One region of the Paenibacillus sp. USHLN196 genome, then DNA from elsewhere that is predicted to be linked to it. Evidence: riboswitches for the same ligand, from Rfam matches in the RefSeq annotation. Region 1 holds a riboswitch; each other region holds the start of a gene.
What was found. Region 1 has a riboswitch for cobalamin ahead of WFI24_RS06550 (ABC transporter substrate-binding protein). Riboswitches for the same ligand answer to the same signal wherever they lie in the genome.
Positions count from the first base shown of each region.

Region 2: linked by a shared signal. The riboswitch ahead of cobJ (precorrin-3B C(17)-methyltransferase) and the one ahead of WFI24_RS06550 (ABC transporter substrate-binding protein) in region 1 are both predicted to bind cobalamin.
Region 3: linked by a shared signal. The riboswitch ahead of nikB (nickel ABC transporter permease) and the one ahead of WFI24_RS06550 (ABC transporter substrate-binding protein) in region 1 are both predicted to bind cobalamin.

Region 1 is NZ_JBBCYH010000002.1:707,594-710,856, forward strand. It holds gene cbiB (adenosylcobinamide-phosphate synthase CbiB) at 1-75, shown strand, start outside; gene WFI24_RS06545 (histidine phosphatase family protein) at 66-728, shown strand; cobalamin riboswitch at 868-1,014, shown strand; gene WFI24_RS06550 (ABC transporter substrate-binding protein) at 1,458-2,456, shown strand; gene WFI24_RS06555 (FecCD family ABC transporter permease) at 2,453-3,263, shown strand, end outside.
Region 2 is NZ_JBBCYH010000006.1:305,047-308,309, reverse strand. It holds gene WFI24_RS17040 (uroporphyrinogen-III synthase) at 1-669, shown strand, start outside; cobalamin riboswitch at 878-1,067, shown strand; gene cobJ (precorrin-3B C(17)-methyltransferase) at 1,413-3,263, shown strand, end outside.
Region 3 is NZ_JBBCYH010000019.1:63,800-67,062, forward strand. It holds gene WFI24_RS30240 (AraC family transcriptional regulator) at 1-819, shown strand, start outside; cobalamin riboswitch at 897-1,088, shown strand; gene nikB (nickel ABC transporter permease) at 1,282-2,220, shown strand; gene nikC (nickel transporter permease) at 2,221-3,054, shown strand; gene WFI24_RS30255 (ABC transporter substrate-binding protein) at 3,069-3,263, shown strand, end outside.

The DNA of each region.
Region 1 (3,263 bases):
GGTTCCTTTGTAGTTCTGTGTACATTGGTGACGCTGGGAATATGGCTTGCTGGAGGTACTTTGTTATGGAAGTAACTGTAGAGCAGAATGGATCACAGCAGCGAAAAAATATTCTGTTTATACGTCATGGCACAACCGCGTGGAATATGGAAAAAAAATATCTGGGGCATACCGATATCGCTTTGCTGCCTGATGCAGAAAGAGAACTGGCTTCGCTACGCGAGCAATTAAGCAACGTCTCATGGGATACGGTATATTGCAGTGATCTGCTCCGTTGTCAGCAGACGCTTGCACAGATCAGGCCTTGTCCATTGGAGCAGGTCAAGCTGGACCCGCGCCTGCGAGAGGTTGATTTTGGTCAATGGGAAGGATTGACGTACGATCAACTCAAGGACAACCCACAGTACCGGGATTGGATCGATGCTCCACAGGACGTCACCCCGCCCGAAGGGGAGTCATGGCAGGCATTTACTGCGCGCATCGATTCATTTCTGCAGGAGTGCATATGGTCGTATTCTCCGTCCATGCTCTCTCTTGAGGGTGAAGTGCCCACCATTATTGTTGTAACCCACGGTGGTGTAATCCGGTATGCATTATCTCGTCTCATTGCCGATCTGGGATTCTGGGATACGCAGGTGATTCCGGGGCAAGCGATACAGGTACGGCTGGAACAACATGGAGATCAGTGGGTTGGCACGAGGGTGGCTTTTCCGGGAATCGGGTTGTAAGGATGTGCAATATAACCTATAATCACAACAGAAGTGTGACAGCACTGTAGTTTCGTGTGACAGGCAATAATGCCTGCATATGAATGCAGATTGCTCACTTGAATGGTTAAACCATATCAGCGACCAAGGGTCCCGCGTGCGTGCAGTAATGGTTCATGGCTCAATATAGTCATGGATGGCATACGGGTGAAATAGGGAAGCCGGTGCAAGTCCGGCACGGTCCCGCCACTGTAAATCAGGAACAATTCCTGTAAGTCAGGTTACCTGCCCTGGACGTTCAAACCGGTGTTCCTTCGAGGAAAGGACAGCGTTTCGGGCAGTTCTATGTGCATGCACAACAATACGTTGGACATGTACAGATCGCCATATGCGAGACGTCATCCCTAATCCTAGACGTAAGGATTGGGGATTTTTTATTGTTCATGTAAGATGAACCGAACTTTTACACGTTAACGAAGAGTGCAGAACCGATCTGAAGAAACGAAGTGTCCGCTTAAAGCTTTCTACAAGAAAGCTATATCGGAAGCATACGCTTATCACCGGATTTTCCCTTTCGAAAAGGGAATCAAAAAATCTGGGGATAACAGCGATCGGAAGATGGTACTGCAATCGGAGTGGCCTTGTGTAAAATTGATGGGTTTAACTTGTAGAGGAACACCAAGGCAAGGGTAGTAAAAGTTTAGCACGATGCAAGAAAATAGCACAAATAGAGAAGGGGAGAATAACAGAATGAATTTCAAGAATTGGAAAAGCGTAGCGTCACTGCTGAGTGCAGCGGCACTCGCACTGGCTTTGGCCGGATGTGGCAATGCAACAACGAACGAGGGCACAGGTACCTCACAGCAGCCAGCACAGGAGCAGTCCCAAGGACAGGCGCAGACAGATCTCAAAACACAATATCCACTTACAATTACCGATGCAACAGGTGAGTCGTTCACATTTGACAAGGCACCAGCCAAAATTGTATCCGTGTCTCCAGCTGAGACCGAAACGTTATTCGCACTTGGATTGGACGAGCAGATTGTAGGGGTATCCGACTATGATGATTACCCTGAAGCTGCAACGACCAAAGCGAAGATGGGTGGCATATCCAAACCCAACGAAGAGTCTATCATTGCGGCTGAAGCTGATATCGTATTCACAGGTATCTCGATGAGCGAAGATGCAGTGAAGAAACTGCGTGATCTGGGCATTACCATTTTCAAAACCGATCCAAAATCCATCGATGATGTAATGAACAATATCGAAACATTCGGTAAAATCACGGATCATCAAGAAAAAGCTCAAGAGATCATCACACAGATGAAACAGGATGTAACAGATGTAACTGAAGCCGTGAGTGCAGTTAAGCCGGAAGAGAAGAAAAATGTATATGTTGAATTCTCCCCAGGTTGGTCGGTAGGTAAAGGTGAGTTTATGGACGAACTGATCACGGTAGCCGGAGGAACCAATATTGCTTCGGACAAAGAAGGCTGGTACCAGATCAACGAAGAAAATGTGATTGCCTCGAACCCGGATGTGATTCTGTATGCAAATGATGTCATTGATGAAAACTCCAAAACGCTGGATCAGATCATTAAAGCTCGCAGTGGCTGGGATCAAATCACGGCTGTGAAGAACGATGCAGTCATTGGCCTTGATGCCAATCTGCTCAGTCGTCCAGGACCTCGTGTAACCGAAGGACTGAAAGAAGTAGCCAAAGCGATCTATCCTGACCTGTTCCAATGAGTAAAAAACTGGCCGTGTACGCATCGGCAGGAATCGCGCTGCTTGTGTTAACCGTGCTCATCTGCACGGGTATCGGTTCGGTTTCCTTGCCTATTCGTGACATTGCAGGTATTCTGCTTCATCACTTGCCATGGGTGGGAGACTGGATCACACCCGACTGGAGTGCAGCAGCCGAACAGATTATATGGAAAGTCAGATTCCCGCGTGTACTGCTTGCCGTGCTCGTGGGCGCATCGCTGGCGATTGCCGGTGCGGGATTCCAGGGGGTTCTTCGGAACCCGCTGGCAGACCCGTTCACCCTGGGCGTATCATCCGGTGCTTCGGTGGGTGCAGCCTTTCTGATATTCTTCGGATTGCAGTATGCACTGATCGGAATCTGGACGTTGCCACTGGTAGCGTTTTTGACGGGTGTATTAACATTATGGTTCGTCATGTCCCTGGCTCGTGAAGGACGCAAAATACCAACGCATAGCCTGATTCTGGCTGGTGTAGTGATGCAAAGTTTCTTGGGAGCGGTGGTATCCTTCCTGTCGACGATGTCGAAACAGACCATTAATGAAATTATATACTGGACGATGGGAAGTCTGGCTCTGCGTGGGTGGTCGTATACGGCCATCCTTTTCCCGTATTTTCTGCTAGGGCTGATCTTTCTCTGGAGCCGGGCACGTTCCTTGAATGTTCTGGCGCTCGGCGAACGTCAAGCTGCGCATATCGGGGTTGGCGTCGATCGGCTGAAGCTGTCCGTGCTTGCTGTGGGAACACTGCTTACCGCAGGAGCGGTCTCCGTATCCGGCGTTATTGGCTTCG
Region 2 (3,263 bases), on a different contig from region 1:
TGGATCTCGGACCCACCAGACTGGGCGGTATTGACCACTGGCATGGGTCTGGACGCGTTATTTGAAATGGCTGAGGATATGGAAGTTGCGGGAAAATTACTGGATGCACTGTCGGAATCCTCAATTGCGGCCAGAGGATACAAGACGGTGAATGCACTGAGAAAGCGCAAGTTAACGCCGCTAGTACGGGATGACGATGGCAGCACCGACGGGCTCATTCGTGAATTCGCCCCACATGATCTCGCAGGGAAAAAGGTGATGTTGCAGCTTCATGGAGAGACAGCTCCCAAACTCGTTGCATGGTTAGAGGAACAAGGAGCAATCGTGCGCCAAGTGCTTCCTTACCGCCATGTACCACCGGAAGAGGCTGAACTGGAACAGCTTTTGAATGAGATTGTACAGTACGAGATAGATGCTGTTGCTTTCACAAGTGGACCACAGGTTAGATTTCTGACGCAATATGCGGCATCGCAGAATAAGCTCGAATCGATGCTGGAAGCTTTCAGACAAGGTGTAATCCCTGCGTCTGTAGGTAAAGTGACGGCGAATTCGATGCGAGAAGAAGGCATTGAGGCGCTGGTGATTCCGGAGGAAGAGAAGATGGGCGCACTCATCGTTGAACTCGGGCGTTACTTCGCAGCGGGACATGCGGACAAGATCCGCAAATAGCAGCAAAAACAGTCGAGCAATGAGTATAAACGAATTCAATCCTTCGGCAGTTTGATGATTCAAAACGAGTGGTATATGCATATGTTATTCCGGGTTCTGATCTGATTTTTGGATCAGGACTTTTTTCTGTTTTGTCTGAAAATAGAAGAAGAGACAAGTATCATAAGCATGGACATTATTTCCTGAGCGGTGTTATTATGAAGACAATATTGATGAAAACAAGCAAGGTGCTCTTGCGTAAAGCAAGAGGTAACAGGGAATCGGGTGAAAGTCCCGAGCGGTCCCGCCACTGTAATGGTGAAGCCCTTTTTGATCCAAGTCACTCGCATAGCCGGGGAAGACAGAAAAGGAAGCTGATGATCCAGAGCCAGGAGACCTACCTTGCATGTGTCACCGAACCCTTCGCGGAAAGGAATGGTGTACGAAGAATCAGGAATTGGGCGAACGAGCGGTTCGCCCGGCTGGCCCCCTTGGGCCACATAGTCACAGGATTCCCTCTGGGAGTCTGGGACTGTGTTCTTGAGTGTACGTACATGCGTATCCCATCCGTTATAAGGATGGGATTTTTTTGTTTTCCATGAAAGTGATGCCCCTACGATCTCCAGTGTTGGAAGGATAGAAGCAGAGGAATAATTTAACAGAGCTGGAAATTGAACACGCTTAACAGTTGGGGAGAAGGTCGGCATAGCCGTCCTTCTTCACTGTTTAATCCGTACGACAAGTGTGATGAAGGAGGAGAAGCAATGCAAGGTCAAGGCAAGCTGCTAATTATCGGGTTCGGTCCGGGGGCGATGGAACACATCACGAAGCGGGCACTCGAAGCACTTCAGGAGAGTGAGGTTATTATCGGATACAACACGTACGTGGATCTTATCCGACCTCTGTTGAAAGGGCAAGCAATTGTGCGCACGGGCATGACGGAGGAAGTAAGTCGCGCGCAAGAAGCGGTCCGGCAGGCAGAGATGGGCAAGATCGTTGCTGTAATCTCCAGTGGTGATGCAGGTGTATATGGCATGGCGGGTCTGGTATACGAGGTGCTTATGGAGCAAGGCTGGAAGCCGGATACAGGTGTTGCTGTTGAGGTCATTCCAGGTGTGTCGGCCATTCAGTCTTGTGCTTCACTTCTTGGTGCCCCCGTCATGCATGATGCATGTACGATTAGCCTGAGTGATCACCTCACGCCGTGGGAGACCATTATTCGCCGGGTCGAAGCCGCAGCATCAGCTGATTTTGTCATTGCTTTGTACAATCCACGCAGTGGACGACGCACACGCCAGATCGTGGAGACACAGGAAATGATCCTGCGTTATCGTGACCCACAGACCCCGGTAGGTCTGGTGAAGAGTGCATATCGTGAGCGTCAGGACGTTGTCATGACCACACTGGAGGATATGCTGAATCATGATATCGGCATGCTGACGACGGTGATTATCGGCAACTCCTCGACCATGATGTACGAAGGACTCATGGTCACCCCGCGCGGGTATCAGCGGAAATATACGCTGAACACCGCGGAACAGTCGCTCAGACCTCATGAGCGACTTCGCACGGAAGCCGAGCCATGGTCGCTCGGCGCAAGGGAAGCCCGCGCTGCCGCCTCCGGCGAGGCAGCGGGCGAGAGCGCGGCCAGCGATGCATCGGCCGCGCAACCACAGGCGGAGCCAGCCCTTCGCGGCGCAAGCACCGGAGCGGGCACGGCTCCGCAAGGGCAGCCGCCCGCTGGCGCCGGGGCTGCTGCCGCTATGCCTGCGGCAAGCCCGGCCGGCAGCGCTGGCACCGCCGTGCTTGCCGTCGAGCGACCTGCATTCGCGGCGGCAGAGGCCGCTCCGCGCACAGTCGCAGAAGCGCCACGCGCCGGCGCAGCTGCACTCGCCGCCGAGGCGCTGACGCGGCTCGCGGCAGGGGGAGCGCTCGCGAGTGAATCGGCGAGCCGCTGGCTGGACGCAGCAGCGCCGAGCCACACGGCAAGTGCGCCGCAGGCTGCGACCGCAACGGCGGTACGCACCGCGCCCGAGCCTGGGCGCAAGGCACCGCTGTTCGAAGTCGGCGTGTCGCCCGGCGTGGGCAACAAGAAATTCACTGCCGCCCAGATGGCGCTGCTGGCGCAGTGTGCAAGTGAAGACGGCGAACTGGAGTACACGCCGGAACACCAGATCATTTTGAGAGTGCCGACTTTTGAACCTGAATCGCTGGTAGAAGAGCTGCGTGCAGCGAATTTTATCGTTGTACCGATTGGAGATGTCATCAAGGTAAAGGCCTGTGACTTCTGCAACATGGAGAAGGATGATGCTGTCCCGATGGCAAACCATCTGCAGGCGGTGATCGGCGGACTGGGTGCACCCAAAGAAACGAGTGTGGCACTGAATGGCTGCGGCATGGCATGTTATGGGGCAGTGCTGGAGGATATCGGCATCGTGTATCGCAAAGGTGCATATGACCTATTCCTCGGCGGTAAGAAGTTCGGACGCAATGCTCACCCTGCACAGCCCGTAGCGGAGGGAATTCCGGGTGACCAGATTGGTGGGATTGTGGAGCGCATTGTGGCAGATTACAAGGAAAAAGGCCATCCGAACGAGCGATTCCACAAATTCTTT
Region 3 (3,263 bases), on a different contig from region 1:
ATTGAGATGAATGTGGTTCGCGCAGGCTGGACACAGATGGAGCTGATTTTGTTGTTTTTCGGGTGGGAGGCATGTGAACCTGCGCATTATTGGGGACCGGGTGTACGCGATTCTTACATTGTGCACTACATCCATGAAGGACGGGGGATCGTGTACATGGGGGACCAAGAATACAAGTTGACTCAGGGACAGGGTTTTGTCATACTCCCGGACACGCTTATTCATTATGAGGCAGATCCGAAGGATCCCTGGACGTATTCGTGGTTTGGATTCAAAGGTGTGCAAGCCAAGGCATTCATGCAACGTGCCCGATTGAGCCCGGAGCATCCAGTGTATGATGCCCGTGATACGAATACAATGGAGCGCCTGTACTCAGAGATGGTTCAGGCCTCCACGTATTCGGGAGGGGATGTGATGAACCAAAGTCTCTTGTACCGCCTGATAGCGGAGTTGATCTCATCGTCACCGGTAGAGGAAGAGGAGGGACAGCTTCTTTCGAACAAAGAAGAGTACATCAGGCAGGCAGTTCAGTTTATGGAGAACAGGTACAGCCAGCGGACCTCCATTCTGGATATTGCCCACGCCGTGGGGCTGGACCGCACATATCTGTCAGGATTGTTCAAGGAACGATACGGCAAGTCGCTACAGTCATTTTTTCTGGAATACCGTATGAATCGTGCTGCCGATCTTCTTCAGAACCCCGGACTTTCCGTTAGTGAAGTAGCCCATTCGGTGGGTTATACGGACCCATTATTATTTTCAAAGATGTTTAAGCGTGTGACGGGTGTGTCTCCGAAGGGTTCGAGAATTCGCGGTTAGACGTATCCAGTGTTTCAAATTTGAAAGAAAAGTTTTGATCATTAATCGTCGTCCCGCTATACTGATACAGAAGTGCAATTGAATATGTGGAACTTGGTGCTTCGCCCGTCGGGGTGAAAGCTTAATAGGGAAGTCCGGTGTAATACCGGCGCGGTCCCGCCACTGTAACAGAGGAGTCAAGTAGCGATAATCCACTGGTTTAGACCGGGAAGGAGCTGCAATGACCATGATTCTGGAGCCAGGAGACCTGCCAGGTTTAACAAACACAGTAGTACCCTACGGGAGATAGGAAGGTGTTTAGAGAGCATGATTTTTTCTGAAAATCTGTTTATTTAAGGCGTCCTCATCCAGTAACACGGAGAGGGTCGCCTTTTTTGATAGAATTTATACGATTTCAGCGGAGCTGTGGACGGAGAACATCATGGCACATACATAAAGTTTTGGGGAAGGACGTTTGAGCACTTGAGCAGATATATCGTTAAGCGTTTATTACAACTGGTTGTCGTATTGTTCGGCATCACGTTTCTGACATTCCTGCTAACCTATCTGTCTCCTGGGGATCCAGCCAGACTTATGCTCATGTCTACAGGGGTAACGCCATCCGATGAACTGGTCAGGCAGGTGAGGTCAGAGCTTGGATTGGACGAGCCTTTTCTCTATCGATACGGGACATGGCTGGGACAGGTGGTGACCGGAGATTTTGGTACGTCATATAAATACAATCGTCCAGTACTGGATGTGCTCATGGCACGGCTTCCGGCAACGCTTTGGCTAACAGGAAGCGCTATGATTTTGGTTATTTTGGTTTCCTTTCCATTGGGGATGTTGTCGGCTGTCTATCGTAATAAATGGCTGGATTTTGTTATTCGTTTGTTCTCTTTTGCCGGATTATCGATGCCCAGCTTCTGGTTGGGTATGTTGCTCATGTTGGTCTTCGGCGTACAGCTGAAGCTGCTGCCGGTGATGGGCAAATCCGGATGGAATAGTCTGATTCTGCCTGCATGTACACTCGCGATTCCACTTGTTGCCCAGTACAGCAGACAGATTCGTACGGTCCTGCTTGAGGAGACAAGCCAGAACTATGTGATCGGAGCAAGATCCAGAGGTGTGAAGGAGTCGATCATTATTTTGCGTCATATTCTCCCCAATGCCCTGCTGCCGATCGTTACCCTTATGGGTATGACGACAGGTGCTTTGTTAGGTGGTGCAGCCATTGTCGAAAGTTTATTTGTATGGCCTGGCGTTGGTCAGATGGCCGTGGATGCCATTTTTACACGGGATTATCCGCTGATTCAGGGGTATGTCATCTGGATGGCGATCATATATGTCACACTGAATCTGCTGGTTGATGTATGGACACATCTTCGTGATCCTCGAATCCGACTGGATGTGGATGTATAGATGAGAGTCTTCAGACATGTATTACTACAAAATCGCTGGTTCACATTCCTGTTATCTCTAACCGTCTTCTGGATTATTCTCGCCATGGTTGCGCCGCTGCTCGCACCACACGACCCACTTGCAACGAATTTTGCCAAAGTGTTGCAGCCATCCAGCGCCGAATATCCACTCGGAACCGATCAGCTAGGTCGCTGTGTATTGTCCCGTCTGCTATACGGAGCGCGAACCTCACTGCTGCTTACCTTTATGATGATTGGCATTGTATTTGTACTCGGTGTAGCGATTGGAGTTATCGCCGGTTTCGCTCGCGGTGTGACGGATACGATTCTCATGCGGTTGTCCGACACACTAATGGCATTTCCGGGCCTGATTTTTGCGATCGCTGTGGTGGGAATGCTTGGGCCGGGATTGTTCAATACGGTGCTGGCATTGTCGGTTGTCTGGTGGGCGAAGTATGCACGGATGGCCAGAAGCCTGGTGATTTCCCTTCAGCAAAAGGAATATGTCGTTGCCGCTGCTTTCAGCGGAGCACGTAAGATACAGATCATTGGCAGGACGATCCTGCCCAATATGATGTCACCACTCATCGTCATGGCGATGATGGATGTGGGTGGCATGATGCTGTCCATCTCGGGATTATCTTTTCTCGGACTCGGTGCGCAGCCACCGAACCCCGAGTGGGGTGCCATGTTGAATGAAGGCAGAAGGTATCTGCAGACTGCGCCTTGGCTGTTGATATATCCGGGCCTGGCGATATTTAGCACTGTTATTATTTTTAATTTACTGGGAGACGGCCTGCGAGACGTGCTTGATCCCAAGAAAAATACAGCTTAACTGGAGGAACCAGAATGAAGAGGAATTTTCCAAAATCGATCCTGCTCACCATCGTATCCATGTTCGTTGTGTTCTTGCTTGCAGCTTGTGGCACCACCAATAATCCATCGACCTCGTCTGATGCAACGGGAAAGTCGGTGGCTACCGACAATGAGACTGCAAGCGCACCAACTCATCTAAATGTGGCCCTGTTCTGGCTTGGAAGCAAT